2 regions of the Tessaracoccus sp. ZS01 genome follow, and region 2 is predicted to be linked to the other one. Evidence: predicted binding sites of a transcription regulator. Region 2 holds the regulator's gene; the other holds the start of a gene.

What was found. Region 2 encodes LexA, which represses DNA repair genes until DNA is damaged. Its sites were predicted from a motif close to TCGAACANNTGTTCGA; they were not measured.
Positions count from the first base shown of each region.
Region 1: a site for LexA is predicted at 2,845-2,860, ahead of C3E87_RS00750 (DUF6504 family protein). Genes of this name have one in related genera too.

Region 1 covers NZ_PQFE01000001.1:137,381-153,299, reverse strand. Annotated here, with positions in the region: gene C3E87_RS00755 (DNA polymerase III subunit alpha) at 1-2,392, opposite strand, end outside; gene C3E87_RS00750 (DUF6504 family protein) at 2,392-2,697, opposite strand; gene C3E87_RS00745 (hypothetical protein) at 2,986-3,912, shown strand; gene C3E87_RS00740 (cytochrome c biogenesis CcdA family protein) at 3,909-4,715, opposite strand; gene C3E87_RS00735 (thioredoxin domain-containing protein) at 4,712-5,539, opposite strand; gene C3E87_RS00730 (UvrD-helicase domain-containing protein) at 5,743-7,944, shown strand; gene C3E87_RS00725 (methylenetetrahydrofolate reductase) at 7,954-8,844, opposite strand; gene C3E87_RS00720 (polyprenyl synthetase family protein) at 8,891-9,982, shown strand; gene C3E87_RS00715 (HAD-IC family P-type ATPase) at 9,972-12,347, shown strand; gene C3E87_RS00710 (thiamine phosphate synthase) at 12,323-13,000, opposite strand; gene pknB (Stk1 family PASTA domain-containing Ser/Thr kinase) at 13,147-15,201, shown strand; gene C3E87_RS00700 (hypothetical protein) at 15,242-15,919, shown strand, end outside.
Region 2 covers NZ_PQFE01000001.1:246,700-262,618, forward strand. Annotated here, with positions in the region: gene rny (ribonuclease Y) at 1-64, shown strand, start outside; gene C3E87_RS01205 (aldose 1-epimerase family protein) at 65-949, opposite strand; gene miaB (tRNA (N6-isopentenyl adenosine(37)-C2)-methylthiotransferase MiaB) at 983-2,476, shown strand; gene C3E87_RS01215 (antitoxin) at 2,477-2,701, opposite strand; gene miaA (tRNA (adenosine(37)-N6)-dimethylallyltransferase MiaA) at 2,786-3,703, shown strand; gene dapF (diaminopimelate epimerase) at 3,720-4,535, shown strand; gene hflX (GTPase HflX) at 4,599-6,023, shown strand; gene C3E87_RS01235 (ATP-dependent DNA helicase) at 6,091-8,010, shown strand; gene lexA (transcriptional repressor LexA) at 8,023-8,760, opposite strand; gene C3E87_RS01245 (hypothetical protein) at 8,971-9,309, shown strand; gene nrdR (transcriptional regulator NrdR) at 9,516-10,034, shown strand; gene C3E87_RS01255 (vitamin B12-dependent ribonucleotide reductase) at 10,094-12,928, shown strand; gene C3E87_RS01260 (response regulator transcription factor) at 13,128-13,793, shown strand; gene C3E87_RS01265 (sulfurtransferase) at 13,790-14,587, shown strand; gene gnpA (1,3-beta-galactosyl-N-acetylhexosamine phosphorylase) at 14,703-15,919, shown strand, end outside.

The DNA.
Region 1 (15,919 bases), 110 kb from region 2:
CATGCGTGAGGATCCCGGCCAGGAAGTGCGCGGGATAATGCCGCTTCAACCACGCCGACTGGTACGTGGGCAGCGCGAAGGCAGCCGCGTGCGCCTTGCAGAACCCGAACGAGGCGAACGCCTCGAGGATGGCCCAGATCTCCTCACACATCGGCTCCGGGTAGCCGTTGGCCAGCGCCTTCGGCACGAACCACTCCTTGACCTTCGTCTGGCCCTCACGATCTCCCAGCGCGCGGCGCACCTCGTCGCCCTGGGCCAGCGAGCAGCCGGTGACGATGGAGATGATCTGGATGATCTGCTCGTGGAAGACCACCACCCCGAAGGTCTGCTCGAGGGCGGGGATGAGGCTGGGGTGGAGGTACTCCGGTTCCGTCCAGCCCTGCCGGGCCTCGAGGAACGGGGTGACCATGTCCGACTTCACGGGGCCGGGCCGGAACAGGGAGATGTCGACGATGATGTCGTGGAACGTCTCCGGCCCGAACTTGCCCACCAGTTCCCGCTGGCCGGGCGACTCGATCTGGAAGCAACCCAGCGTGGCGCGGTGGGCGATCATGTCGTATACCTCGCTGTCATCGAACGGGGCGAGCGCGTCGATGTCCGGCGCCGGGCCTGCGGTGCGGCTGATCTCCCTGAGCGCGTGGGCCATGGCCGACTGCATGCGGATGCCGAGCACGTCGAGCTTGAGCAGGCCGAGGTCTTCGACGTCGTCCTTGTCGAACTGGCTCATGGGGTAGCCACCGAAGCTGCGCTCCAGCGGGGTGCGCTGGCCGAGCGAGGAGTCGCTGAGGATCACGCCGCAGGGGTGCAGCGCGATGTGCCGGGGCAGCCCGTCGAGTGATTCGACCAGGGAGAACAGCATGTCGAGACGCTCCTCCCCCAGCCCCGCGGCCCGGAGTTCCGGGAGGTCACGCAGCGCCGCGCGGGCGTCGCGGGCACGGATGTGCGGGAAGGCCTTCGCCATGGCGTCGATCTCCACCGGCGGGAGGCTGAGCGCCGCGCCGACATCGCGCACGGCGTGGCGCACGCGGTAGGTCTCGATCATCGCCACGCACGCCACTCGCTGCTCGCCGAAGGTGGCCAGGATCTTGTCGTAGACCTCCGTGCGGCGCGCCGATTCGACGTCGAGGTCGATGTCGGGCAGCGCCACGCGCAGCGGCGACAGGAACCGCTCCATGATGAGCCCGTACTTGATGGGGTCCACCCCGGAGACCCCCAGCGCGTAGTTGACGAGGCTCCCCGCTCCGGACCCACGCGCGGCGCAGCGGATACCCAGGTCCCGGATGAGGCCCACCACGTCTGCCACGGTGAGGAAGTACGACTCGAACCCCAGCTTGCCGATGACGGTGAGTTCGTCGTCGAGGCGGTCCAGGGCCTGCCTGTCCAGCGTGCCGTAGCGCTCGGTGAGGCCGGCCTCGCAGCGGGCGCGCAACACGCCGGCCGCCTCCTCCGCGGTGGTGCCGAGGGTCTCGAACTCCGGCAGCCGGATCTCACCCAGACCGATGTCGCCGATGGGGTCCAGCATGCACCGCTCCGCCAGGCCGCGGGTGGCGGCCAACAACGCCGACGCATCAGGGCGCCCGGCCAGCAGCGCGGCCTCCCCCGCGGCCAGCGTCATGGCGTCGGTGCCCTTGAGGTGACCCTCCGCGTTGCGGCGGTCGATGTTGCGCACGTCCAGGGGGACGAGGCGGCGTGCCGCGTCGAGCACATCGACGGTGGCGGCCTGCTCACGCCGGGCCATCCGCACCATGTTGGTCAGCACCACGGGGATGCCCAGGCCGTCCCCCAGCCTGATGAGGCCGGCGGCCTGGTGCGCCGAGGCGACTCCGCGCCCACCGGTCTGGTGGTTGGTGGCGGCGAGGAACAGCCCCTCCCCCAGCTCCGTGCGCCACTTCCGCACCTCGTCGGCGGCCTCGGTGGGCCGGCCGGCGACGAGCAGCTCACCCGGCTGCGAATCCGCGCCCAGGAGCACCACCACGTCGTGGCCGGCGCAGTGCTGCGCGATGATCTCGCGGGTCACCACCGGGTCTGCCCGTTCCCCGGCCTGCTGGGCCGCGGTGATGAGCTGGCACAGCGTGCCCCACCCCGAGCGGGAGGTGGCCAGCACGACGGCGCGCGGGAGCCGCGCGTCGCGCAACTGGCCACCCCGCGCCGCAGTGGGCCTGCGGCGGGCCAGCCAGCCGTCGGGCCGCACCGCGAGATCAACGCCGACGATGGGCGCGATGCCCGCGGACAGGCACGCCTTGGCGAAGCGGACGGCACCGTAGAGGCCACCGCGGTCTGTGATGGCGAGCGCGTCCATGCCGTGGGCGACGGCCTCCGCCACCAGCGCGCTGGGGTGGGAGGCGCCGTACTGGAAGGAGTAGCCGGAGGCCACCCTGAGGTGGGGGAACATCAGTCGAGCACCGCCTGGAGCACCCAGTTCTCCGCGCCGACGGTACGGGCCAGTTCGTAGACGCCCCGGTGGCGGCCGTTGCCCGCCTCGACGCGCCAGACCTCCAGCTCTCCGAGGAGATCCGACCCCGCCGGCTGGTCGACGCTCTCGCCGCGGGCGGCGCGGGCCTGCTGCCCCGCCCACCACGGCGTGGCGCGGCTCCACCGGGCCTGCACCTCTTTGACCAGCAGCAGCCTGTCGCGCCAGATGAACTGTCTGGGCTCTTCTCTGAACAACACGAAAATGGGGTCGTCGTACCTGCGCATGGGGGCCACCTCCCGGGGAAAGTTCGAATAGAACACATGATGTTTTTCGACCCGGGAACCCCGGCCCGGCGCAGGGGTCGAAGCCGCGCCGGGCCGGGGTGGCCCCTCACCTCACGCTTGATACGGACCAGAGCTTCCCCGAACTAATCGAACAAGCGTGCGGTGATCTTCACTATAGATCGCCCGTCCGACAAAAGAAAAGGGGCGCCGGCGATCCGTGCGCAGGTGCACCGACGCCCGGCCGGAGGGGCGCCGACAGCCCGGGCGCGAGGCCCTACGATCAGTCCTATGCTCATCGTCAGAGGCGCCACGCTGGCCGGCCTGGCTGCCTCCGCGCGGCTGGCCAGGCTCGGGCATGAGGTGACCCTGGAGGCGGCCGGGCACACCGTCGACCCGCTGCCGCAGACCATCGTGCTGCCCGCCACCTGGCGTGACCTGTTCAAGAAATCCGGCGCCCACCTGGTCACCGCGCTCAACGGCGCGGGGCTGGCCCTCACCGAGGCGCCACCGCGCCGCCACCACCTCAGCGACGGCACCACGCTCGACCTCCCCGCGGAGCGGGGTGCGCAGTACCACGCCTTGTCCGCCACTTTCGGCCCGGAGGAGGCGGCGCGCTGGCGCGACCTGCTCGACGACCTGCTGCCGGTGTGGGAGGCCTTCCGCCAGCACGCCCTGGAGGGCACGGAACCGGTGCGCACGAAGCAACAACGGGCCTCGCTCTGGCTCGACCGCAGCGTCGCCGACGTCGCCGAGCGACTCCGGACGCCGCTGTCAGAGGTGGTGCTCTCCCTGGGCCCGGAGAATCCGGGCACGGCCGCGCTCCCGCTGCTGCTAGAACGGATGTTCGGCCGCTGGCAGGTCACCGACGACGCCGGGGCCCCGCAGCCCGCCGAGCGCCTCGTCGGCCTGCTGCGCCAGCGGGTGGCCGAACGGGGAGTGCGCACCGTCGACTCGCACGACGGGCCGGCCGACATCGACTGTCGGCCCCACGTGCTGAAGCCTCATTGGTGGCAGCGCCGAGCAACTCTCGGCACCCCGATCGACGACGGCCGGCAACTTCGCGCCTCCGTCACCTCACCCGCAGGTGAGGCTCCCTGGGGGCAGTTGGCGAGCGCAGCCCTGGCCGTCTACGCGCTGCATGAGCGGCTCACCGGCGAGGACCCGCGCCCAACCAACAAGGCGTTCACGCCGCCCCGGCTGGGGCGCCGGGGCTAGGGCCGCGTCGGACGGCGCAGCCAACCCCACAGCAGCAGACCCGCCACCACCACCACGGCCCCGACGACGGCGAGGTCGGGGATCCGGAGACCCACCTCGCGCAGCCAGGACTCGAGGTGGAACTGCTGCGTCGCGTCGAGGATGCCGCCGATGCCCGCGGTCGCGTCCGTGGTGATGAACAGCACCCCGACGCCGATGAACAGCAGACCGGAGACGAGACCCAGCGCAGAGGTGGTGAACGGGCCGATCCTGACCGGGCGGGGCCTGAGCCGCTCCCCCAGCCGCAGCCGGTCCCACAGCAGCGCCAGGATCACCAGCGGCACCACCATCCCCGCGCCGAACAGCGCGAGCAGCAGGCCGCCCCGCACTGCATTGCCGCCCACCGCCGCGACGGTGAGCACCGCGCCCAGCAGCGGCCCGGTGCAGGCGCCGGCCAAGCCATAGGTCATACCGAGCAGCACCGCCCCGATGGGGCCCTTGGGGTCGCCACGCTGCGCGAGCCCGGGGATCGGTAGCCGGATGCCCAGCGCCATGATGAGGCCGAAGAGGATGAGCACGATGCCACCGACGAGTGCGAGGGTGTCGCGGTGCCTGGTGAGCAGGCCGCCCAGCGCCCCGGCAGCCAGCCCCAGCGGGACGAGCGTCAGCAACAGGCCCAGGTAGAACAGCGCGGTGCGCCCGATGAGCCGGGCGCGCTGTTGCCCGAAGGCATAGGCGAAGAAGGCGGGCAGCACCAACGCCGCGCAGGGGCTGAGGATCGCCGCGATGCCGCCGAGGAACGCCCCCGCATAGCCGATCGTCATCCGAGCTTGGCGGCCTCGGCCTCGATGACGCGCTCGAACTCGGCGATCGGCTGCGCGCCGGTGAAGAACTGGGTGCCGACGACGAAGGCCGGCGTGGCCGACACACCCATGCCCTGCGCCTCCTGCGAATCCGTGAGCACGGCCTGGCGCAGTGCGGGCTGCGCCCAGTCGGCCTCGAACTGGGCCGCGTCGAGGCCCAGATCGGCGACGATGCCCAGCACCAGCTCGTCAGGGATGTCGGGGTGCCCCTCGTTCGGGGTGGCGGCGAAGATGGCGTGCTGGAACTCGAAGTACTTCCCCTGCAGGCCGGCGGCGCGCGCTGCGGTGGCGGCCTTGACCGACTCGTCGCCGAACAGCGCCAGGTCGCGGAACTCGATGCGGAGCGTGCCGTCGTCGACGTACTTCTGCAGGAGGGGCAGCGTCTCCTCGGCGAAGACGGAGCAGAACGGGCAGCGGTAATCGGCCCACTCGGTCAGCACGACGGGGGCGTCGAGCGCACCCATCGCCATGGGGTCGCCCTCCAGGCGGCGGGGGAACTCATCGCGCACCCACTGCTCGTAGCCCGCCTGGTCGGCACCGGCGTCGGTGCCCTCCTCAGGCGGCGGGGCGGCTGCGGGATCCTCCTGGACGGGAGCCTCCGTGGCCGGCAGCTGCGCCACCGGAGCCTCCGTCGTGGGAGTGCCGGACGCCGGCGCCTCAGCGCCGGGGACCGCCGCGGGAGCCGCACTCTGCTCGAGCGGCCGGCTCTGCGAGAACGCGATCAGCGCGACCACCAGCACCAGGAACAGGCCCAGCACGATCCATTTGTCCTTCGTCATGGTCATGCGTCCGGCTTGCGGGGTGCTGTTCATTGGCTCACTCACATCACTCTGGGCACTGTGTTCTCCCCCACTCTGCCCCATACCCCCGAAGGCATCCAATCCAGGGGTGGCCGGGCGGCCTGCCCGCCGCTGTCCGGACCGTTCAGCTGGCGTTCATGCGGGGGTAGTAGGGTTGACTGTCTGTCTTTCACGGAGGAAGGTCTGATTTGACCACCACATCGCGCGCTGACCTGGAGCGCGAAATCGCTCTGGAACAGGCTCACGTCGACAGGGTCTACGCCAATCTGACCACCGCGACGGCGAGCGCCAAGAACCTGGCCCAGCAGGGCAGGGAGATCTTCATCTCCGACCGCACCGACTTCCTCCGTGAGGAGGACGGCACGGCGTTGTTCGAGCGTGACGCGTTCGCCTACCAGGCCGCCAAGCGGCTGGCCATCCTCGACGCCGAACACGAGGGCCTCGTCTTCGGCCGTATCGACCTCACCACCGACGAGGTCCGCTACATCGGCCGCATCGGCGTGCGCGACGAAGACTACGAACCGCTGGTGATCGACTGGCGTGCTCCCGCCGCCGAACCGTTCTACCGCGCCACGCCGGCCGAACCCATGAAGGTCATCCGCAGGCGCGTGCTGCGCTGCCGCGACGACAAGGTGGTGGGTCTGGAGGACGACCTGCTGGATTCGGCTGCCGAGACCGACCTGCCCATCCTCGGTGAAGGCGCCCTGATGGCGGCCCTCAGCCGGGCCCGGGGACGCACGATGCGCGACATCGTGGCCACCATCCAGGCCGAACAGGACGAGGCGATCCGCGCGCCGTACCAGGGGGTCACGATCATCGCCGGCGGCCCCGGCACCGGCAAGACCGTCGTCGCGCTGCACCGCGCCGCCTACCTCCTCTACACCAACCGGGCACGGCTCGAGAAGGGTGGCGTGCTCGTCGTCGGCCCCTCCAGCGTGTTCATGAACTACATCGAGCGGGTACTGCCCAGCCTGGGCGAGGACTCCGTGACGCTGAAGGCCATCGGCTCGGTGGCTTCCGACGTGCTGGGCTTCAGCACGGAACGCGTCGACCAGGCCGCGGCCGCCACCGTCAAGGGGTCGCTCGCGATGCAGAAGGTCCTCAAGCACCTCGTGCGCGCCCCGCTGCCGGAACACGACGTGGACTCCGTCCGGGTCACCGTCAAGGGCGAAGTGCTCGGGTTGGGGGCGCGGGAACTGCACCGGATCCGTGAACAGGTACTCTCCAGCGTCAAGCTCAACAAGGGCCGCCGCATGGCGACCGACCTGGTCGCGGCCGCCCTCATCCGCAAGTTCCCGGGCGATGTGGAGATCGAGCCGCAGGAACTGGAGGCACAGGTGCGCGAACACCCCAGCCTCCACGCCTTCATGCCCCGGTGGTGGCCCCTGCTCAGCGCGACCCGGGTGTTGGCCCGACTGGCCGACCCCGCCGTCGTGGCAGAGGTCGCCGCCGGCGAGCTCGACGAGGACCAGCGCGCCTGCCTCGTCTCCTCCTACCGCTGGCTCGAGGCCGCTGACGAGGGCGACGAAATCGTGCGCGGCTGGTCCGTGGCCGACATCGCACTGCTGGACGAGCTGATCCACATCCTGGGCGTGCCGCCCGAGGACGTCGACAAGGAACTCGACGTCTTCCTCGAGGGCGGCGCTGTCGCCGAGGTGCTCACGACGGCGGACCTGCTGCGGCACGAGAGGCACGTGGATCCGGATGAGGACCCGCACAACACCTACGCCCACATCCTCGTCGACGAAGGCCAGGACGTGACGCCCATGCAGTGGCGGATGCTGCGCAGACGGGGGCCGCAGTCATCGTGGACCATCGTCGGCGACCCCGCCCAGAGCTCCTACCCCAACCAGGAGGAGACCACCCGGGCCCTCAACGAGGTCGTGGGGCGGGCGGCCAGCCGCACCTTCACGCTCTCGACGAACTACCGCTCCCCCAGCGAGGTGTTCGAGTTCGCCGCCAAGGTCATCACGAAGGTCTTCCCGGACGCGGACCTGCCCAAGGCGGTGCGCTCCACCGGCGTGGAGCCCAGCGTCGAGGCGACCACCACGGAGGCCCTGCCACGGGCGCTGCGCGAGCACCTCCTGTCGGTCGCGGCGAAGGTCAACGGAACCATCGGCGTGATCGTCCCCCCGTCGCGGTTGCGCGCCGTGCAGCTGGGCGTGTTCCAGGATCCCCGCCTCGCGGCGTTCGAGGACCGCCTCATCGTGGTGACGGCGCTCCAGGCCAAGGGCCTCGAATACGACGGTGTGCTGGTGGTCTCGCCGGACGAGATCATCGCGGAGTCGCCGGGCGGCGCCCGCGTCCTCTATGTGGCGCTGACCAGGGCGACGCAGAAGATGATCACCCTCGACGTCGACACTTCCCAGTGGCGGGCGCTGCTGGACTAGGTGTCCAGCTCAGGAGAGGTGCTTGAGCTCGGCCAGGATCTCGCGCGTGGCCTTGCTGCGGTTCTGCGTGAAGAACTGCAGCCCGGGCGCGCCGGCGTCCAGCAGGGTGCGGCACAGCTCGAGGCACGTGGCCATCCCGATCTCGCGCACCTCCTCCTTGGAGGCGGCCGAGCGGAGTTCGGCGACGAACTTGTCCGGCAGCGCGCGGCCCGACAGACCGGCGAAACGCTCGATCTGCGAGATCACCGTCAGCGGCATGATGCCCGGGATGATGGGGATGCTGCAGCCCAGCGCCCGCACGCGGCGCACCAGGTCGATGTAGCTCTGTGCGTCGAAGAACAGCTGGGTGATGGCGAACTCCGCACCCGCCTCCACCTTGGCCAGCAGGATGCGGTCATCGAGTTCGGGGTCCTCGGTGGTCTCGTGGGGGTTGGCGAAGGCGGCGACGCCCACGCAGAAATCGCCCTGTTCCTTGATGAAGCGCACCAGCTCGGTGGCGTTGGCCAGGCCGTCTGCGTGCCGCACCCATTCGCCGCCGCCCGGCATGTCGCCGCGGATGGCCAGGATGTTGGTGACGCCCACGTCGCGGTAGGCTGCCAACGCCTCGGCGATGTCGGCCTTCGACTGGTCCACGCACGTCAGGTGCCCCACGGTCAGCGGGCCGTTCTCCGTGGCGATGCGGCGGGTGGCGTGGATGGTGCGGTCCCGGCGCGAGCCCGTGGCCCCGTACGTGACGGACACGAAATCAGGCTCCAGTGGCGTCAGGGCCTCGACGGCGCGCCACAGGATGGGCTCCTCCTCCTCGGAGCGGGGAGGATAGAACTCGAAGGAGAAAAGGGGACCCTGTGCGGCGGAGAGCAACTCCCCCACCGTCGTGGGCCGTGAGATCGTCGACGGCATGTACCCACCATAGGGAACGCCACAACGCCTCGACTAAGCTGCCCACGTGAGCACCCCGTTTGATCCGAGCTCCCCGCTGAGCGCGCCGTTGCTGTCCGCCATCGGCGAAACCATCGACAGGTTCCTCGACGGGCAGGAGGAGTTGCTGGACACCATCGGCTCCTCGGATCTGCTCCCCGTCGCCCGTGCCGCCACCGCCGGCGGCAAGCGGCTGCGTCCCGCCTACTGCTACTGGAGCTACGTGGCCGCCGCCGGGCAGCCGACGGAGGCCCGGTCACTCCTCGACGTCGCGAGCTCGCTGGACCTGCTCCACGTGTCGGCGCTGGTGCACGACGACCTCATCGACGCCGCCGACACCCGTCGCGGCCTCCCGTCGGCCCACAAGCAGTTCGAGTCGCTGCACGCGGCGCGCGGCGGCCGGGGGTCGGCCACCGACTTCGGGGTGTCGTCGGCCATCCTGCTGGGCGACCTCCTCCTCATGTGGAGCATCGAGCTCGCGGACGGCTCCGGCGCCCCGGGCATCGATCGCGCCCGGCCGCTCCTCAGCGCCATGCGGGCAGAGGTCACCGCCGGGCAGTTCCTCGACGTGAGCGCGCAGTACCGCGTCACCGGCGCCACGTCGGTGGCCGATGAACTCGACGTCGCCCGCCGCGTGCTCGAATACAAGACGGCCAGCTACTCCATCCGGCGCCCCTCCCAGATCGGCGCGGCGCTCGGTGGCGCCGACGCCCAGCTCCAGGGTGCCCTGGCGGAGTTCGGTTCCGTGATCGGCCGCGCCTTCCAACTGCGCGACGACGTGCTCGGCGTCTACGGCCGACCGGAGGTCACGGGCAAGCCCTACGGAGGCGACATCCACGAGGGCAAGCGCACGGTCCTGGTGCTCACGGCGCTGTCCCACGCCTCACCCGACGAGGCCCGCGAACTGGGCGGGCTGCTGGGCGCCGAGGGCCTCACGGACACGGACGTCGACCGGGCCGCAGAGCTGATCGAAGCCTCGGGTGCCCTGGCCCACGTGGAGGCCGTGATCGAGGAGAACATGCGCCACGCCCTGGCCGTCCTCGACGACACCCAGATGACCGCGGACGGCCGCACCGCTCTGGCGGGGCTCGCCGAGCGGAGCGTCAGACGTGCCCACTGAGCTCTCCGGGCTCACCTCCACACAGGTCGCTGAACGCGTCTCCTCCGGCCAGGTCAACCACCTGCCATCGCGCTCCGGGCGCAGCACGGCAGGCATCGTGCGCGCCAACGTGCTCACCCGGGTCAACGCCATCCTTTTCGTGCTGTTCTGTCTGGTCCTCGTCACGGGCAACCTTCTCCAGGGGGCGTTCGGCCTGCTCATCATCGCCAACTCCGTCGTGGGCATCGTGCAGGAGCTACGCGCCAAGCGCATGCTCGACAACCTGGCCGTGGTGGGCGAGGCCCACCCCATCGTCGTGCGCGACGGCGAACGCACGCGGGTCACCCGGGACGAGGTGGTCCTCGACGACCTCATCGCGGTGGGCCCCGGCGAACAGATCGTCGTCGACGGGTCCGTGGTGGCGGCCGACTACCTGGAGGTCGACGAATCGCTGCTCACCGGCGAGGCCGACCCGGTGGCCAAGCAGCCGGGCGACGGGGTGCTCTCTGGGGCCTACGTCATCTCCGGCACCGGGCTGTACCGCGCGGAGAGGGTGGGGGCCGACGCCTACGCGGCGCAACTGACCGCCCAGGCGGCCAAGTTCACCCTTGTCTCCTCGGAGCTGCGCCAGGGCATCAACCGGATCCTCCGCTGGGTCACCTACCTGTTGGTCCCCGTCGCCGCGCTGTCCATCTTCGTCCAGTTCAACCAGCCGGACACCACCTGGCAGGAGTCGGTGCTGCGGATGGTGGCCGTGCTGGTGCCGATGGTGCCCGAGGGCCTCGTGCTGCTCACCTCGATGGCCTTCGCGCTGGGCGTGATCAGGCTCGGCCGGCGCCAGTGCCTGGTCAACGAACTCCCCGCGATCGAGGGCCTGGCCCGGGTCGACGTCGTGTGCGCCGACAAGACCGGCACGCTCACCCAGCACGCCATGACGCTGGGCGAACTCCTGGACCTCACCGACGACCCGGGCCACACCCGTGTGGTCCTGTCGCAACTGGTGGCGGCCGACGACGCCCCGAACGCCTCCGTGCAGGCCATCGCCGCGGCGATCGCGGCCGCCGACGATCCCTGGCCCGTCGAGGCCCGGGCTCCGTTCACCTCCGCCAGGAAGTGGTCCGGCGTCAGCTTCGCCGGCGAGCGTGGGCACTGGGTGCTGGGCGCGCCGGAGGTACTGGCAGGCCATGACGAACTCGCCCGACGCGCGGAGCAGATCGGTGCCACCGGCCGCCGGGTCCTGCTGCTCGCCCGGGCGAAGCAGCGCGTCGATTCGCCCCAGGCGCCCGGGGAGGCGAGCCCCGTCGCGCTCCTGGTGCTCGACCAGCTCATCCGGCCGGACGCGGCGGAGACTCTCGCCTACTTCCAGGAGCAGGGCGTGGCGCTCAAGGTCATCTCCGGCGACAACGCCGCGTCGGTGGCCGCCGTCACCCGCTCGCTGGGCGTGGCCATCGGCGACGTCATCGACGCCCGGACGTTGCCCGGGGCGGGCGAGCAGTTCGACGACGCCGTCGACGCCGTCGATGTGTTCGGCCGCGTGACGCCCGAGCAGAAGCGCCAGATGGTGGGTGCGCTGCAGGGCCGCGGCCACACCGTCGCCATGACGGGCGACGGCGTCAACGACGTGCTGGCGCTCAAGGATGCAGATCTCGGCGTGGCGATGGGCTCCGGCGCGCCGGCCACCCGCGCCGTCGCCCAGATCGTGCTGCTCGACGACAAGTTCGCCACCCTCCCCCACGTCGTCGCCGAGGGGCGCCGGGTGATCGGCAACGTGGAACGCGTGGCCAAGCTGTTCCTCACCAAGACGGTCTACGCCATCGCCCTCGCCCTGGTCCTCGGGCTGATGGGCCTTCCCAACCCGTTCCTGCCGCTCCAGATGACGGTGGTGGGGTGGTTCACGATCGGCATCCCGGCCTTCCTGTTGAGCCTCGCGCCGAACCGCGAGCGGGCGAGGCCCGGGTTCGTCTGGCGAACCCTGTCCGTGGCCATCCCCTGTGGCCTCATCGTGGCCGGCGTGACCATCGCCACCTACGTCACCGCCCGCGGCTTCGGCGTGGTTCCGGATCCGCACCAGGAGCAGGCCTCCACCGCGACCCTCATCGCGCTCATCCTGACGGCCACCTGGGTGCTGGCCGTGGTGGCGCGTCCCTACTACTGGTGGCGGGTGGGCCTTGTGGCGTTCGCGTACGCCTTCTACTTCCTGGTGTTCGCGCTGCCCTCCCCCCGCCGCGCGCTGGGGCTGGACATCACGAACACGGCCGAGATCACCTTCGGCGTCGTCGCCGGGCTGATCGGGATGGCACTGGTGGAGCTCACCTGGTGGGTCACCAAGATCGTCCGCCGGGAACGTGCCGACGTCTGGGCTCAGCCGAAGGCGGCGCTCCCGTAACCCGCGGCGCCGGGGTCCGCCGTCCAGGTGGCCTTCAGCGCGTCCGCGATGGCCTGCGCCTCCACGAACGGGTCTGCCGCCGTGAACACGGCCGTCGAGACGACGGCTCGGCGCGCGCCTGCGGCGAGCACTGCGTCGACGTTGCCCGACGAGATGCCGCCGGCCGCGAACCACACCGGGCCGGCGGGCAGCGCCAGTGGCGGATACTGCGCCGCCATGTCCGCGACGGCGGCGCCGGCCCCCTCGCCGTCGACGGCCGGGCCGACGAAGGCGAAGTTCCATGGATCCCCGTCGACCTTGTCCGCGTCCTCCGCACCGTCGATGGAGCGGCCGAGCAGTGCGAACTCATGGGGCCGCTTGATCCCGAACGGACGCCACCCGGGGCGCTTGAGGAAGACCACGTCAGCGCCGCTGGCCTCGGCGACGTCGAGATTGTCCGCCGCGATGAGCGTCTGCAAACCGAACAGCCGGTTGCGCGCCACCCGGATCCCCTCCGCCGCTTCCTCGACCGTGCGCTCGCCCCTGGTCAGGACCAGCAGGTCTGCACCGTGGGCAGCGAAGTCTGCGGCCTCCGGGCCGGAACGCTCAGGTGGGACCACCAGGGCGAGACGGGCCAGGCGCAGTCTGGTGTGAAGAGACAAGGGTGCAGTCACAGGGGCAATCTACTTCGTCGGGGAGGCCACCGGAAGGAGTTCGGCGACGTGCCCGCGCGCCGGTGGCGGAGGCTTCGGCCGGGCAGCCTACAATCAGGAGAGCAAACGGGCCCACGGCCTCCTTCCCCGACCGTGCTTGGAGTGGCATGAACAGCACTTTCGACCCGTTGGTCGGCCAAGTGCTCGACGGCCGCTACGAAATCGTGGCGAAAGTCGCCCGCGGTGGCATGGCCACGGTGTATCGCGCGCGTGATCGACGTCTGTCGCGCGTCGTCGCGGTCAAGGTCATGCGCAGCGACCTCGGCGAGGACGACGAGTTCGCCGCCAAGTTCGACCGCGAGGCCAGGTCCGCGGCCGTCCTCTCCCACCCGAGCGTGGTGTCGATCTTCGACCAGGGCTCCTCCCAGGGCAAGCCGTACATCGTCATGGAGTTCATCGAGGGCGAGACGATGCGCCGGATGATCAGCCGCGACTCCCCCATGCCGCCGGACAGGGCGCTCGAGCTGTTCGAGCAGGTCGCGGCCGCGCTGGCCGCCGCCCACGAGGCGGGCGTGGTGCACCGCGACATCAAACCCGAGAACGTCATGATCACCCGCCGCGGCCAGGTCAAGGTCGCAGATTTCGGGCTCGCGCGTCAGGTGGGCTCCCCCCAGATGACCGCCACGGGCATCCTCGTCGGCACCGCCAGCTACCTCCCGCCGGAGCTCGTGACGCACTCGCGCCCTGACGGCCGCAGCGACGTGTACTCCGCCGGCGTGGTGCTCTTCGAGCTGCTCACCGGGAAGAAGCCGCACACCGGCGAGAACAACTACCAGATCGCCTACCGCCACGTGAACGTCGACATCGAGCGACCCTCGGAGCGGCTCGCAGAGATCGGGCACAGCGCCGACTGGGAGATCCCGGACTACCTCGACACCCTCGTCCTGGCCGCCACCCGCCGCGACCCTCGTGCCCGCATCTCTGACGGCCGGGAACTGCTCAGCGCGGTACGCCGCGCGCGGCGCGAACTCGCGCGCACGGGCGGCCATGACAACCCCACCCTCGCCGCTGCCCTGCTTCCCGAGAGTCCTGCGGAGGACGAGACCGAACACCTGCGTACACGTTCCTCCGAACGGCCGCGCCCCCTGTCTTCGGGCTCGCCCCCCACCGTCGTGCTCCGCCGCGACGAGTGGCGCCCGGCGCAGAAGAAACCACGCCCGGACCCGGTCCCCGTCGCCGAACCCGTGTCGCCGCGGCCCGTGGCCGCCACCACCCAGCCACGCAGTCAGCGCACGCCCGTGTTCCCGCACCTGCACATCTCCGACGACCCGGTCCACCGGCGCCGTCGCATCGTCGCGCTCGTCCTGGTGGTGCTCCTCCTGGCGGGCGCCGCGGGCGTCGGCTCGTGGTGGTGGCTCGACGGGCGCTTCACCACCGTGCCCGCGATGAGCACGCTCAACGAGACCAAGGCGCGGGAGGCCGCAGCAGCCAACGCCCTCAAGGTCAACCGCACCGAGCAGTACTCGGAGACCGTACCGGCGGGGGTCGTGATCACCACGGACCCCACAGCGGGCGAGCGCCTCTTCCGGGGCTCCGACGTCACGTTGGTGTTGTCGAAGGGGCCGGAGCGCTACCCCATGCCCGCGGTGGTCGGGATCCCGCTGGAGGCCGCATCCCAGGCGCTGACCGCCGGGCGGCTCGCCGTCGGCACCGTCACAGAGCAGTTCTCGGAGACGGTCGCCGAGGGCATCGTGCTGACCGCCTCGCAGGAGGAGGGTGCCCAGCTGAAGCCGGACACCCCCGTCGACCTGAGCGTCTCCAAGGGCCGCGAACCCATCCGCGTCCCGGACCATGTGGGCGGGAGCGCAGACAAGGCCGTGAAGGAACTGGAGAAGCTGGGCTTCACGGTGGCGATCGAGGAGGAGAACTCCGCGGAGGTCGGAGCCGGCCGAGTCATCAGGCAGGACCCGCGCGGCGGGAGCGGCCACCGCGGCGACACCGTCACCCTGGTCAAGTCCCTCGGTCCCGTGATGGTGACGGTCCCCGACGTCTGGATGAAGAGCACGGACGAGGCCACCAAGCTGCTTGAGGACCTCGACCTGGTGGTCAAGGTGGAGCGCAGTTCGAACTTCCCGATCCCGCTGGACATCGCCAACAGCACAGACCCGGCGGCGGGTACCGAGGTCGCCGTGGGGACGAAGGTCACGCTCTACGTCGCCTGATCGCGATCGCTGGCACACTGGTGGCCGGAGGTGGGGGATCGTGCCCGATTTCATGGTGGTCGTGCTCATTGTGCTGGCGGTGGCCGCCGTCGGCTTCGGCATCTGGGGGCTGCTGCGGCACCGCTATGTGCAGTCGCTGCGGGCCAAGGGCTGGGAGTTCATCACGTCTCCCCCGCTGTCCATCACCCACGGCCTGAACGTGCCGCCGTTCGGCCTGGGTTTCGACCGGCGCGTCGACGACCAACTGCTCGGCGTCGCGAAGGACTCAACGCCGTTCACGGCCTTCCGTTACTCGTGCGACGCCTGGCGCAGCGCCGGGTACGTGGTGACCATGCCCCTGCCGAAGTCGCTCCCGGCGGCTGAGGTCCTCCATGTCACCGACGACCGGCTGCCCAGGCTGGGCGAGCCCGTCGAACTAGGCGAACTGCGCGCGGCCGCGCCGTCGCGCCGCTATGCCGAGGAGTTGCTCACGGCGGTGGGCGCCCACCTCCGCGGGCCGTACCGGATCAGCATCGACCACGACAACCTGGTCCTGGTCGACGCGCCCCGCGAGGCGGACCCCCTCGAGGACGCCATCGAGCAGTTGGCAGCCGTGCGCGCCGCGCTGCTCACCACCGCGATCACCCAGTACAGCGGGCCCCCCGCCCCTGCGGGCCTGAGTTTCCACGGCCGCCCGGGCTGGTCCTACCTCCCCCGCGACGACGCCTACCTGGGCGCC
Region 2 (15,919 bases):
TTACCCGGGACAGATCCGGATCACCGTGGTGCGGGAGTCCCGCGCCACGGAGACCGCCCACTGATCAGTTCTCGACGGCGTCCACCCGGATGCCCCAGCGCGACGACGTCTCGGCGCCGGGCTGCAACACGATGAGCGATTCGTGGGTGGGGCCTTCGTTGAACGCGTCGGCGGCGCAGGTCATGGGCTCCACGGCGATCGCATTGCGCGTCGGCGGCACGTAGATCTGGCACCACGGAAGCGTCGCGTCGGCCCACATGGCAATCGTGCGGGTGCCGTCGGCCACCGTCAGTTCCCACGGGCCCTCGTCGATCCGGAACGCGCTGTCGAACTCCGTGCTGCCGATCTCCCGGGGCTCCCGGAAGTCGTGCTCAGCGGTCACGTCGGTCAGTTCCACGGGGAGCAGCCGGTCGTCGACGGCCAGTTCATAGGGGAACGGCGAGGTGAGCACGGCGGTGGTGTCGACGGCCAGGTACGGGTGGGTGCCGTAGCCGTAGGGGAGCGCCTTCTGCCCCGCATTGCGCGCCGTCACCGTGACGGTGAGCCCGCCGTCGTCCAGCGCGTGACTGATCTCGACCTCCAGCACGCCGTCCCATCCGGTCTGCGGGTAGATGACGGTGGTCAGCACCACCTCGTCAGGGTCGTGGCTCACGAGCCGCCACGCGTGGTCAGAGCCCAGGCCGTGGATGGCGTTGTTCCGCGGCACCTCGCTGATCGGGAGCTGCTGATCCACACCGTTGAACGTGTAGCGGCCGTCGCGGATGCGGTTCGGCCACGGCACCAGCTGGCGTCCCATGGAGGAACTGGGCGACCCGTCCTCAGGGAACGTGTGCAGCAACTCCACGCCGTCGCGGGTGAGGCTGCGCAGCGTCGAGCCCACCTCGGTCACGACCGCGGTGTACGGCCCGGACTCGATGAGGAATTGTTGGCCGGTAGGCAGGATGTTCATGTCTCGAACCCTAATGGGTAACATGGTCGGGCTATGACTGATCCGCGCACATATCACGTCATCACCTACGGGTGTCAGATGAACGTCCACGACTCCGAACGCATCAGCGGCCTGCTCGAAGAGGCCGGGATGCACCGCGCCGCGCCGGGCAACGACGCGCTGGGCGCCGGTGCCGACGTCGTGGTCTTCAACACGTGCGCCGTGCGCGAGAACGCCGACAACCGCCTCTACGGCAACCTCGGCCACATGGCCAGCATCAAAGCCGTCCACCCCGGGCTGCAGATCGCCGTGGGCGGCTGCATGGCGCAGAAGGACCGCGACACCATCCTGAAGAAGGCGCCGTGGGTGGACGTCGTCTTCGGTACGCACAACGTCGGTTCCCTCCCCAGGCTGCTGGAGCGGGCCCGGGTGGAGCGCGAGGCGCAGATCGAGATCAAGGAAGCCCTCGAGACGTTCCCCAGCAACCTCCCGACGCGCCGCGAATCGCCCTACTCGGCCTGGGTATCGGTCTCCGTGGGCTGTAACAACACCTGCACCTTCTGCATCGTGCCGGCCCTGCGCGGCAAGGAGACCGACCGCCGCCCGGGCGACATCCTCGGCGAGATCGAGATGCTGGTCAGCCAGGGCGTCCAGGAGATCACCCTGCTCGGGCAGAACGTCAATGCCTACGGCGTGGAATTCGGCGACAGGCAGGCCTTCGCGAAATTGCTGCGGGCCTGCGGCACCGTCGAGGGCCTGGAGCGCGTGCGCTTCACCTCACCCCACCCCAAGGACTTCACCGACGACGTGATCGAGGCCATGGCCGAGACCCACAACGTGATGCCCCAGCTCCACATGCCGCTGCAGTCCGGCTCGGACAGGATCCTCAAGTCGATGCGCCGCTCCTACCGGGCGGAGCGCTACCTGGGCATCCTCGACCGGGTGAGGACGGCCATGCCGCACGCCGCCATCACCACCGACATCATCGTGGGATTCCCCGGCGAGACCGAAGAGGACTTCCAGGCGACGATGGACGTCGTGCGTCGCTCGCGGTTCTCCGCCGCGTTCACCTTCCAGTACTCCATCCGCCCCGGCACCCCTGCGGCCACCATGCCTGACCAGGTGCCGAAGGAGATCGTGCAGGAGCGCTACCTGCGCCTCGTCGACCTGGTCAACGACCTGGCCTGGGAGGAGAACAAGACGTTCGCCGGCCAGGAGATCGAGGTCATGTTCGCCACCGGTGAGGGCCGCAAGGATGCCGAGACCCACCGCATGAGCGGCCGGGCGCGGGACAACCGCCTGGTCCACGTGGCGGTCCCGGAGGACCCGGCGCTGCGGCCCCGGCCGGGCGACATCGCCACGGTGTCGATCACGCATGCGGCGCCGCACCACCTGAACTCGGACCTCCTGCCCACCAACCTCAGGCGTACCCGCGGAGGGGACGCGTGGGAGGCGGCGCAGGGAGGGGCCAGGCCGGCGGGCGTCGGGCTGGGCATGCCCACGTTGGAGAAGCCCGCGCCACTGCCCGCCGCCACCGGCTGCAACTGATCAGGGCTGGTCGGCTGGGCGCCTGGGCTGGTCGGCCGGGCGCCTGGGCTGGTCGCCCGTGAGCTTGTCGAGCTGGTCGTTGCCGAAGTCCTGCGCCTTGTCCACGTGACCGGCGTACTTGCCGTCGGTCTTGTCGTCGACGAAGTCGCCGACACGCTCGATGCCCTCCTCGATCTGCGTCTCGTGCTGCTTGGCCAGGTCATCGAGGTTGTCGAAGAGTCCCATGTCATGTCCTTCGGGTGGTGGGGTGAGGTCCCCATCATGCACACCCCGGAGACCCGCGCGTCAGGCTTTTGGCAGACTGGGGGCGTGTCCCTTCCCTTGATCGTTCTCGTCGGCCCGACGGCCACAGGCAAATCAGGCCTCGCCGTCGATCTCGCGCTGGCGTTGGCAGAGCGCGGGCATCCCGCCGAAGTGGTCAACGCAGACTCGATGCTCGTCTACCGGGGGATGGACATCGGCACGGCCAAACCCACCGTCGAGGAGCGGCGGGAGGTGCCCCATCACCTCATCGACATCGCGGAGGTCACCGAACGGGCGTCGGTGGCAGACTTCCAGCGGCTCGCCCGCGCCACGATCGCCGACCTCCGCGCCAGGGGGGTCATCCCGATCCTGGTGGGTGGCTCGGCGCTCTACACCCGTGCGATCACCGACCGCTTCGAGTTCCCGGCTTCCGACGTGGACGTCCGGGCCCGCTGGGAGCAGGAACTCGACCGGGTCGGGCCGTACGCGCTGCACAGTCGGCTCGCCGAACTGGCGCCTGAGTCGGCGGCCGCCATCGAGCCCGCCAACGGCCGCCGCATCGTCCGGGCCCTCGAGGTTCTCGAACTGACGGGGGGCCATGCCCCTGTCATCCCCGAATGGACCTACGAACTGGAGGACGTGCACCAGTTCGGGCTGAACCTGGACCGGGCGGAGCTGGACCGGCGGATCGACCTGCGCGTCGAACAGATGTGGGAACAGGGCCTCGTGAAGGAGGTCTCGGCCCTCCTGGAGCGCGGCCTGCGCGACGGCGTCACAGCGATCCGTGCGATCGGCTACCGACAGGTGGTCGCCTTCCTCGACGGCGAACTCACCGAAGCGGAGGCCCGCGCCGAGGTACAGCGGGCCACCAGACGGTTCTTCCGGCGCCAACTGGGTTGGTACCGGCGCGATCCCCGCATCACGTGGCTGGACGCAACCTCCCCTGCCGCGGTCCAAAGCGTGCTCACAGGGATAGACTTGTGAAACTCAGGAGGGCGTGATGCGTCGGTTCAGTTTCCACAAGGGTCACGGCACCCGCAACGACTTCATCATCCTGGATGACTCCTACGGCATGCACGAGATGCATCCCGACTTCATCCAGATGGTCTGTGACCGGCACAGCGGCATCGGCGCCGACGGCGTGATCCGCGTGGTCCGGGCGTCGAGCATCCGCGGCTGGGAGGGCGACAGCTCGCTCTGGTTCATGGACTACTACAACGCCGACGGATCCATCGCCGAGATGTGCGGCAACGGGTTGCGCGTCTTCGCCCGCCACCTGATCAACGAGCAACTGGTGGACAACGGCGAGTTCGACGTCGCCACCCGGGCGGGTCTCCGTCGGGTGGAAGTGGCCAGGCACGGCCTGATCCGCACCACCATGGGGGACGCCACCGTGTCCGACGAGGACGTCACCGTCCGGCTCGGCGGGCGCGAGTGGCCGGCGATGAAGGTGGATGTCGGCAACCCCCACGCCGTGGTGTTCCTCCGGAACGAGGACCTCGACTCCCTCAACCTGCACGATGCCCCCACGTGGGAACCCGCCGCCGCCTTCCCCGAGGGCGTCAACGTCGAGTTCGTCCGGGTCGACGAGCCGGGCAAGCTGTCCATGCGCGTCTTCGAGCGAGGCGTGGGGGAGACACAGAGCTGCGGCACCGGAGTCGTGGCCACCGCAGCTGCCTATCGCAAGCGCGCCCAGCATGACGGCAGCGTCGACGTGACGGTCCCGGGCGGCGACCTCACGGTCGATTTCGCCGGCGACGCGGCCCGCCTGACCGGGCCTGCGGTGATCATCGGGCGCGGGGAATTCTGGATCTGACTTATCCACAGCCCGTGCCCGTCCCTTGGTTGTCAGGCGCTGGGCTGGAAGAATGAGCAGACGATGACTAATTCTGACGACGACCTGCTCGGCTACGACGACGACGAGCTGGAGCCTGACTACGACGGCGAACAGGAGGACCTGGCCGCCCGCCATTCGCTGCGCCGCGTCGCCGGCCTGCGCACCGAACTCGAGGACATCACCGAGGTCGAGTACCGCGAACTGCGGCTGGAGCGCGTGGTGCTGGTCAGCGTCTGGACCACCGGTTCCCAGGAAGACGCCGACAACGCGATGGACGAGCTCAAGCTGCTGGCGGAGACCGCCGGCTCAGAGGTGCTCGACGCGCTGGTCCAGCGTCGCTCCCACCCGGACCCGGCAACCTACATCGGCCGCGGCAAGGTGCTGGAGGTCGCTGAGGTGGTGCGCGCCACTGGCGCAGACACCGTCATCTGCGACGGCGAGCTCGAACCCGCGCAGCTGCGAAACCTCGAAGACCGGATCAAGGTCAAGGTGGTGGACCGCACAGCACTGATCCTCGACATCTTCGCCCAGCACGCCAAGAGCGCCGAAGGTAAGGCCCAGGTCGAACTGGCCCAGCTGCAGTACCTCAAGCAGCGCCTCCGCGGCTGGGGCGGCAACCTGTCGCGCCAGGCGGGTGGCCGCGTCGCCGGCGGTGCAGGTATCGGTGGCCGAGGCCCCGGTGAGACCCGCATCGAGACAGACCGCCGCCGCATCCACACCCGGATCTCGCAGTTGCGCCGCAAGCTCCGCGAAATGGACGCCACCCGGGAATCCAAGCGGGCGGAGCGGCGTCGTCACCAGGTGCCTTCGGTGGCCATCGTCGGGTACACCAACGCCGGCAAGTCGTCGTTGCTCAACCGGCTCACGGGGGCGGGGGTGCTGGTGGAGAACGCATTGTTCGCCACCCTGGACCCCACCACCCGTCGCTCGGAGACCGACGACGGCCGCGTGTTCACCCTCACTGACACCGTCGGCTTCGTCCGCCACCTCCCGCACGACCTCGTCGAGGCGTTCCGCTCCACCTTGGAGGAGTCGGCCCAGGCGGATCTGTTGCTCCACGTGGTGGACGCGGCAGACCCGGATCCCGAGGGGCAGATCAGGGCCGTCCGCACCGTGTTGTCGGAGATCGGCGCAGCCTCGGTGCCGGAGCTGCTGGTCCTCAACAAGGCGGACGTCGCGGATGCCGCCAGTATCATGGCGTTGCGCGCCAAGCACCCGGAAGCCGTCGTCATCTCGGCGCGGACGGGCCGCGGCCTCGAGGCGCTGCGAGAGGCGCTCGAGGAGCGGCTCCCGCGTCCGGAGGTCGCGCTCACCGCTCTGGTGCCCTACAACCGCGGAGACCTGGTGGACAAGGTCCACAAGACGGCCGTGATCGATTCGCTCGAACACACCGGCGACGGCACGCTGATCAGCGCGCGGGTGCGCCCTGATCTTGCCGATGAGCTGGCCGAGTTCGTCCGTGACTGATCACGTAGCCATTCTGGCGGCTGCGGTCGGCGACATCGGGGGCGAGGCGCGCCCCGGTCAGCAGGCCATGGCAGACGCAGTGGCGGCGGCGTTCGAGGATGACACCCACCTCCTCGTGCAGGCGGGGACAGGTACCGGCAAGTCGCTCGGCTATCTCGCACCCGCGCTCGCCCGGAGCGTGAACACCGGCGAGGTCGTCGTCGTGGCCACGGCAACCCTGGCGCTCCAGGCCCAACTGGCGACCAAGGACATCCCCACGGCGCTCGACGCCGTGGAGGAGGTCACGGGCCAGCGGCCCAAGGCGGCCATCCTGAAGGGCCGCACCAACTACGCCTGCCTCTACCGGGCCCGTCAGGGATCAGACCTGGACCAGGATTCCCTGATCGGCGCCTCAGCCATGGCGGAGGCAGCGGCCAAGTCGAAGGCCGACGATGTGAGCAGGCTCGGCGCCGAGGTGCTGGCGCTGCGCGAGTGGATCGAGGGCCAGGCCGAGAGCGGCGGCCTGGCAGACCGCGACGACGCGCCCACCCACACCGCCCGCGGCTGGTCGCAGGTGTCCATCCCCACGAGGGAGTGTCTGGGGGTGTCGGCCTGCCCGTTCGGGGCGGAGTGCTTCGTCGAGAAGTCCCGTGAAGTCGCCCGCGAGGCGGACCTCATCGTCACGAACCATGCGCTGCTGGCCATCAACGCCATGCACGGCGGCACCGCGCTGCCGGAACACGCAGCCCTCGTGGTGGATGAGGCCCACGAACTGGTCAGCCGGATCACGACGGCGGCGACGGATGAGCTGACCCCCGGCATCGTGGATCGCGCCGCACGGCGGGCACTCACCTGGCTCGACGACGACCTCGGCGTGGATTTCCTCGACCAGGTGGACACGTTGCGCGAGGCCCTGGACGAATCAGAACTCACCCGCATCACGGAGTCCTCCGCGCCACTGCCGTACGCTGCGGCAGCGCTGCGCGACGTGTCCCGTCGCGTGGTGAGCGCGCTCGGCAAGGTGACCGACGACCCGGACCGTCAACAGGCCACGTCCTCGGTCAGGGAGATCTTCGACATCGCGGAGCGCATCGCCGCTCTGAAACCCCAGGACGTCGTCTGGGTGACAGAGTCCGACATCATGGGGCGCGCCGCGTACGTGGCGCCGCTCAACGTGTCGGGCCTCCTCAGGGACCAGGTCTTCCGCCAAGGGCCAACCGTGCTGACCTCTGCCACGCTCACGTTGGGCGGGGCGTTCGAACCCGCTGCGGGCGCCGTCGGGCTGCGCGCGGCAGACCGGCTTGAGGCCGAGGGCGAGGGGGACAACGAGTTCGCGTGGCGCGGCATCGACGTCGGCTCGCCGTTCGACTACCGCACACAGGGCATCCTGTACGTGGCCCGCCGGCTGCCGCCGCCGGGCCGTGACGGGATGCACGAAAAGACCCTCGCGGAGATCGCGCAGCTGGTCTGGGCGGCGGAGGGCAGGGCGCTGGGGCTGTTCGCTTCACGCAGGGCGGCTGACCAGGCCGCCGACTACTGCAGGCGGGAACTACCGGACCTGACCATCCTGGCGCAGGGCGACGCCCAACTGTCGGAGCTCACCAGACGCTTCCTCGACGAGCCCACCACCGCCCTGTTCGGCACCATGTCGCTGTGGCAGGGCGTCGACGTCCCCGGAGAGTCGTGCCAGCTCGTCATCATCGACAAGATCCCGTTCCCGAGGCCGGACGACCCGCTGATGCAGGCCAGGAAGAAGGCGGTCGACGACGCGGGGGGCAACGGTTTCATGAGTGTGGCCGCCACCCATGCCGCACTGCTGCTGGCCCAGGGGGCCGGGAGGCTGATCCGGCGCTCCGAGGACAGGGGAGTGGTGGCCATGCTCGACCCACGGTTGGCCACCGCGCGGTACGGATCCTTCCTCACCGCGTCGTTACCGGATTTCTGGGCCACCACGGATGGCGATGTGGCAGTGTCGGCACTCCGCCGCCTCCGCGGCGACGTTGAGTGACCTACCGCAGAATCACACCTTGCGGAGCAGCGCCACGACCTTGCCCATGATGCTGGCGTGCGTTCCGTCGATGGGGGAGTAGCGCTCGTTGTGCGGCAGCAGCCACACCTTGCCCTGCTGCAGCTTGTAGGTCTTGACGGTGGCCTCGTCGTCGAGCAGCGCGGCGACGATGTCGCCGTTGGTGGCGTCCTTCTGTTGGCGTACCACCACCCAGTCACCGTCGCAGATCGCCGCATCGATCATGGAGTCGCCCTTGACCTCCAGGAGGAAGAGCTGGCCGTCGCCGACGATCTGCTTCGGCAGCGCGAACACGTCCTCGATGTGCTCCTCGGCCAGAATCGGCCCTCCGGCCGCGATCCGGCCCAACACGGGGGCGGCAACCGCCGAGGGACGCGCATCCCATCCCTGCGCCGAATCCAGTTCCTCGGGGAGCTTGGGCACGTCCGGCAGGGTCAGCACGACGGCACGCGGCCGGTTCGGGTCGCGGCGGATGAAGCCCTTCTGCTCCAGCATGCGCAACTGGTAGGTCACCGATGACGTCGACGCCAGCCCGGCCCTGTCCGCCACCTCGCGGATGCTGGGCGGGTAGCCGAGGTCCTCGATGGCGTCCTTGATCACGTGCACCAGCGCCAGTTGCCTGCGGGAGAGCCCGTAATCCGGTCCGTCGGGAATGGGGAAGCCTGCGAGCTGTGCCTCGATCTCTGCGTTGCTCGGGCGGCCACGGCGCGGGCGGTTCGTCTTGTCAGCCATGGCCCCCATGGTAGCCATTAGCTGGAACACCTGTTCGAAATGCGTAGGCGTGTCGATGGTCGACGAATTTTGTCAGAGGGGACGTGTTGAGTGGTTCACGTCACGAAATCCCGTGTCACACAACACGCTTCGAACGAATGTTTGAATCTGATCCGCACATGGGGTAGCGTTTCAATCGAACACTTGTTCTAGGAATGAAAGAGGTCAGTCATGACCACGTCGAGCGCAGTTCGCTTCCAGATCGTCGGCACGCCCGGTCGTCGGGTCGTCACCGTGTCCCCGGCCGGCCGCCCTGATCTCCATCTGCCCCGCCTCAGTCCTGCCCGCCCGGTGGGACCCGGCCGCACGGGCGCCGCTGCCTCGTGCCGCGTCGTGAGCCCGGAGCGCCGTTCCCCGTGGCTCGCGGTCAAGGTCGCGGTGGTGTCGCTGTTGGCACTGGCCGGCGGCGCCGTCTCCGCCGCTCAGTTGGTGGACGGCTTCGTGTCGCCGGATCCGGCGGTGGCGTACGTCGCCGGTGACCCCGCATGGGCCCACGTCACGCAGCCCTGAATCCTCTTGTCGGACACGCCGAATTCCCCTCGGCGTGTCTCTTGCCTTCGTGATGGGCCGCGCCTAGTGTGATCCCTACATCTAGTGGTTGCACTGATGTGATTCCCCTACAAGTTGTGATTCGAACGTGATTCGCCACTTGTGAGGAACCGCTCCCGTGTGGCACTGTTGTCCACTCGCTCCATCGCTTGAGGAAGGCCCGCACAGTGCACTGCCCGTTCTGCCGCCACTGCGACACCAAGGTGTCGGATTCGCGCGCGACCGACGACGGCTCCGCCATCCGGCGCCGTCGCATGTGCCCCATGTGCGAGCGCAAGTTCACCACGATCGAACAGATCATCCTGACGGTGGTGAAGCGGTCCGGCGTCGTCGAATCGTTCAGCCGCGAGAAGGTCATGCGCGGCGTATCGAAGGCCTGTAAGGGCCGTCCCGTCACACCGGCGCAGTTGGCCGCTCTCGCCCAGCGTGTGGAGGAGTCCCTCCGGGCCTCCGGCCAGGCGGAGATCCCTTCGGAACAGATCGGCGTGGCCATCCTCGGCCCACTGGAGGAACTCGACTCCGTCGCTTACCTCCGCTTCGCCAGCGTCTACAAGAACTACGAGTCGGTCGACGATTTCCAGCGCGAGATCGACGCCCTGCGCCTCAGCGCAACCACCAGGAAGCCGGCACCCGAGGGCGGAGCTGCCTTCCAGCAGCTCACCGCCCAAGAGCCGCTCCTCGGCTGAGCAACACATCAGCTTCACATCCAATCAAACGCAGCAAGAGAATCAGAGGGGTTTTGACCATGACAGCGACCGCAGCGCGGGCCTCCCGCCGCAAGTCCTCGGACACAGAGGCCAAGGGTCTCGTCATCGACCGCGTCTTCACCAAGCCGGGCGTGCATCCGTACGACGAAGTTGAGTGGGACCGCCGCGACGTGGTGCAGACGAACTGGCGAACCGGTGAGACCGTCTTCGAGCAGCACGGCGTGGAGTTCCCGTCGTCCTGGAGCGTCAACGCCTCCACCATCGTCACCACGAAGTACTTCCGTGGCGCCGTCGGCACCCCCGAGCGGGAAGACTCGCTGCGCACCCTCATCGACCGGGTGGTGACGAGCTACGTCAAGGCCGGCGCCGACTACGGCTACTTTGCCACGGACGCCGACGCGGAGATCTTCGGCCACGAACTCACGTGGATGCTGCTCAACCAGTACTTCTCCTTCAACTCGCCCGTGTGGTTCAACGTCGGCACCCCCTCGCCGCAGCAGGTCAGCGCCTGCTTCATCCTCTCGGTCGACGACTCCATGGAGTCCATCCTCAACTGGTACCGGGAAGAGGGCTTCATCTTCAAGGGCGGCTCCGGCGCCGGTCTCAATCTCTCCCGCATCCGTTCGTCCAAGGAACTCCTGAGCTCCGGCGGCACCGCCTCCGGCCCGGTGTCCTTCATGCGCGGCGCCGACGCGTCGGCCGGCACCATCAAGTCCGGTGGCGCCACCCGTAGGGCCGCCAAGATGGTCGTGCTCGACGTGGACCACCCGGACATCGTGGAGTTCATCGAGACCAAGGCGCGCGAAGAGGACAAGATCCGCGCCCTGCGTGACGCCGGGTTCGACATGGACCTCGGCGGCAAGGACATCACCTCTGTGCAGTACCAGAACGCCAACAACTCCGTCCGCGTGAGCGACGAGTTCATGACCGCCGTCGAGGACGGTGGCACCTTCGGGCTGCGGTCCCGCAGCGACGGGTCCGTGATCGAGGAGGTCGACGCGAACGACCTGTTCCAGAAGATGGCGAAGGCGGCCTGGGAGTGTGCGGATCCCGGCATCCAGTACAACGACACCATCAATGACTGGCACACCAACCCGGTGACCGGCCCCATCACGGCGTCGAACCCCTGCTCCGAGTACATGAGCCTCGACAACTCGTCGTGCAACCTGGCCTCGCTCAACCTGCTGAAGTTCCTCAAGCCCGACGGCACCTTCGACGCGGAGACGTTCGTCAAGGCGGTCGAGCTGATCATCACCGCGATGGACATCTCGATCTGTTTCGCTGATTTCCCCACCGAGTCCATCGGCGAGACCACCCGCAACTTCCGCCAGCTGGGCATCGGCTATGCCAACCTGGGCGCACTGCTGATGGCCATGGGCAAGGGTTATGACACGGATGGTGGGCGCTCCACCGCCGCCGCGATCACGTCGGTCATGACGGGCACCTCGTACCGCCGCTCGGCTGAGTTGGCCGCCATCGTCGGCCCGTACAACGGCTACGCCGTCAACGCGGAGGCCCACCAGCGCGTGATGCGCAAGCACCAGGCTGCCAACGACGACCTGCGCGTGCTGGCAGACGACCGCCAGCTGCATGCCGTCGCCACCCGCGAGTGGGACCACGTGGTCTCGTTGGGCGCCAAGAACGGCTTCCGCAACGCGCAGGCCTCCGTGCTGGCGCCCACCGGCACCATCGGCTTCATGATGGACTGCGACACCACCGGCGTCGAGCCGGACTTCTCGCTCGTGAAGTTCAAGAAGCTCGTCGGCGGCGGCTCGATGCAGATCGTCAACCAGACGGTCCCGCGCGCGCTCAAGCGCCTCGGCTACAAGTCGGAGGACATCGACGCCATCGTCGAGTTCATCGGCACCCACGGTCACGTGATCGGGGCGCCCGGTCTGGCCGCCGAGCACTACGAGGTCTTCGACACCGCCATGGGGACCCGGGCCATCAGGCCCATGGGTCACGTGCGCATGATGGCTGCCGTGCAGCCCTTCCTCTCCGGCGCCATCTCCAAGACGGTCAACCTCCCGGAGGACGCCACTGTTGAGGAGATCGCGGACGTCTACCTGCAGGGCTGGAAGCTCGGTCTCAAGGCGCTCGCGGTCTACCGCGACAACTGCAAGGTCGGCCAGCCCCTCTCCGACGGCAAGAAGAAGACCGTCGACGAGGCGAAGGAAGCCCCGCAGCCCGAGGTGCGCATCGAGTACCGTCCGAAGCGCCGCCGCCTGCCCAAGTCGCGTGCTTCGCGCACCACGAGTTTCTCTGTGAGCGGTGCCGAGGGCTACATGACGTCGGGTGCCTACGACGACGGCCGCCTGGGCGAGGTGTTCCTCAAGCTCGGCAAGCAGGGCTCCACCCTGTCCGGCGTGATGGACGCGTTCTCCATCGCGGTGTCGATCGGCCTGCAGTACGGCGTGCCGCTGGAGAGCTTCGTGCAGAAGTTCACCAACCTGAAGTTCGAGCCCGCCGGCATGACGGACGACCCCGACATCCGCATCGCGCAGTCCTTCATGGACTACATCTTCCGCCGCCTGGCCCTGGACTACCTCACGTTCGACGACCGCGCCGAGCTCGGCATCTACACCGCCGGTGAGCGCGCCCGCTACGTCGAGACCGGCAGCTACCTGTCGGAGGAGGATGAGGCCCGGATGCCCGAGGCCGAGCAGCTCCGCAACGACGAGTTCGACGACTTCAACGTGGACGGCGCCCGTCAGCCTTCGCTGATCGACGCGCACACGACGGCGGAGTTGATGGAGGCTATGGGTGTCGCGGCGATCGACGCGCCGCTGTGCATGACCTGCGGCACCAAGATGCGCCCGTCGGGCAGCTGCTACGTCTGCGAGGGCTGCGGCTCCACCAGCGGTTGCAGCTGACCAACACGATGCTGACCCCAGGGCCGCCCCGGACACGTCCGGGGCGGCCCTGTCCGCGTGTGGGTCGGGCTTAGGCTGGTCCCTGTGAGGGCAGCCGGACCCCCCGCCTCACCCTTTGGGATGAGGCAAAAATGGTAGTCAGGGCGAGTTTCTCCGCCTTCACCGCCTTTTGCACAGTTTGCTGCGTATATTGACCCTCGTGACTGACAAGCGACTGCGTATCGCAATCCTCAACGACTATGAAGTGGTCGTGCATGGCCTCCGTAGCATGCTCGCGCCCTACGAGGATCGGGTCGAGATCGTCGACATGGGTCCCCGTGCACACGTGGAGGAACCGGTGGATGTCACCCTCTACGACACGTTCAGCCAGAACCACGAAGATGACCCCGACATTCAGGCCCTGATCGGCACGCGGGGGACGGGGGCGTTGGTGATCTACACCTGGACCATGCACCCCGACCTCGCGGCGCAGGCCGTCGCCAGAGGGTGCCGGGGGTACCTCGACAAGTCGATGTCCGCCGCCCAGCTGGTGGAGTCGCTCGAGGCCATCGCTCGAGGTGAAGTGGTGATCTCAGAGCCGGCCGCGGACCACGACGGGCACACCCTCACCTCGCCTGAGGACCTTGCCTGGCCGGGGGCCCACTTCGGCCTCACGGCGCGGGAATCGGAGGTCCTGGCGCTCATCACCCGCGGCCTGACCAACCAGGACATCGCGAGCCGCAGCTACCTGAGCATCAACTCGGTGAAGTCCTACATCCGCTCCGCCTATCGCAAGATCGGCGTCGAACGGCGTTCCCAGGCGGTGCGGTGGGGGCTGGAGAACGGAATGTTGCCAGACTTCAGCCACGTTACGCTGGACGGGTGATTCCTCCAGTAGTCGACCTGGCCTGGCTCCAGGCCCATCCCCACGTGGTGCTCGCGGATGTGCGGCACTACCTCGACGGTCGCTCCGGCGCCCGGGCCTATGAGCACGGGCATCTTCCCGGCGCCGTCCATGTCCCGATGGACGAGGTGCTGGCGGATCCCCCCACGGCTGAGTTTGGTCGCCATCCGCTGCCCACCCCGCAGCGCTTCGCCGACGGGCTCGCCGCCGTCGGGATCGGCGACGACTCCACCGTCGTGGCCTATGACGACGCGGGGGGCTCGATGGCCGGACGCCTTGTGTGGCTCCTGCGCATGCTGGGCCGCGACGCAGCCCTGCTCGACGGCGGAATGACCGCCTATGACGGGGAACTCACCACGGTGGTCCCTGACCCGGCTCCTGCCACCTTCACCGTCACGCCGTGGCCGGACGAGGCGCTGGCCACCATCGAGGAGGCCGCGCGCGGGTGCATCGTCATCGATGCCCGTGGCGCTGAGCGTTTCCGTGGCGAGACCGAGCCGATCGACGCGAAGGCCGGACACATTCCCGGTGCGCGTAGCTTTCCGCTCACGGACAACCTCACGGAGGATGGCCACTTCCTGAGCCCGGTGGAGTTGCGCGAACGCTTCCGCGGGATCGACGATGCGGCGAAGACCATCTCCTATTGCGGGTCCGGCATCACCGCCTGTCACAACCTCATTGCGATGGAGTACGCGGGACTCGGACGGGGCCGCCTCTACCCGGGTTCATGGTCGCAGTACAGCGGCACCGAGAGGCCCGTCGCCGTCGGGGAGTGAGCAATCGCGCAGAGTGGACGGCGCGTCTGCACGCAACGTGCGGAACCGCTCACGTGGGTGCCAGACTCGTCTCTGACCTACACCGCTTTACCAACACACCTGCGAAGGACTCTGCATGAACGCAAAGGGCCGAGTGACCCTCCCGATCGAACAGGGCATGGACGACCAGTTGCCCGGCATCCTGGCACGGCTCGGCGCCGACGCCGTGCGCAACTCGGACGGGACCTGGCTGCCTGAAATCACACCCCAGTTGGGGGTGAAGGTCTACGAGACGTATTTCCCGGCGCGCGGTCAGCAGGCGTTTGCCGAAGCCAACCTCGACGCCCGCCCACGCTTCTATCTGATGAGTGAGCGCGTGGCCGCTCCCGCCGAGGGCCCGCTGTCCATCGAGATCATGAAGGGCTACTACGAGCTCCAGGTCGAGCCGGACCAGGGCGACGTGCAGCGCTGGTGGGAGGTCATCGACCGCACCACCGGCGAGGTCGTGCCGGTGGAGGGCTGGACGGTCGAGGGCTCAGGCGCCGACGTGTCCGTCACCGTCGCTGAGCCTGTGCCCTTCCACGTGTACACGGTGAACTTCCTGGCCTGGCAGGTCTGGGACTCCACGCAGATGTACAACTACATCACCAACAACTGGTGGGACGACGAGTCACGCGTGCGGGAGGTCGGCTACGACGCCCGGCACCCCGTCGCGTGGGAGTTCATGAAGTCGTCCCTGCGCAAGTGGTGTGAAGAGCGCACGGAGGTCGACGTGGTGCGTTTCACCACGTTCTTCTATCACTTCACGCTCGTCTTCAACGACCTCGGCAAGGAGAAGTACGTCGACTGGTTCGGCTACTCCACCTCCGTCAACCCGCTCGCCATGGAGGCCTTCGAGGAGGAGTACGGCTACCGGTTGCGCGCCGAGGACTTCGTGGATCAGGGCTACTACAACTCATCCTTCCGGGTGCCGTCGAAGGTGTTCCGCGATTGGATCGAGTTCACCACCCGCTTCGTCTGCTCCCGCGTCAAGGAACTCGTCGACATCGTGCACGAGTACGGCAAGGAAGCCCTCATGTTCCTCGGCGACAACTGGATGGGCACCGAGCCCTACGGTGAACTGTTCGCCGGCACCGGGATCGACGGTGTCGTGGGCTCCGTCGGATCCTCTGTCACGTGCCGCATGATCTCGGACATCCCCGGCGTGAAGTTCACCGAGGGCCGGTTCCTCCCATACTTCTTCCCCGACGTGTTCCGCCCCGGCGGCGACCCCCTCGGCGAGGCGAACGAGAGTTGGCTCCTGGCCCGCCGCGCCATCGCCCGCACGCCGCTCGACCGCATCGGGTACGGCGG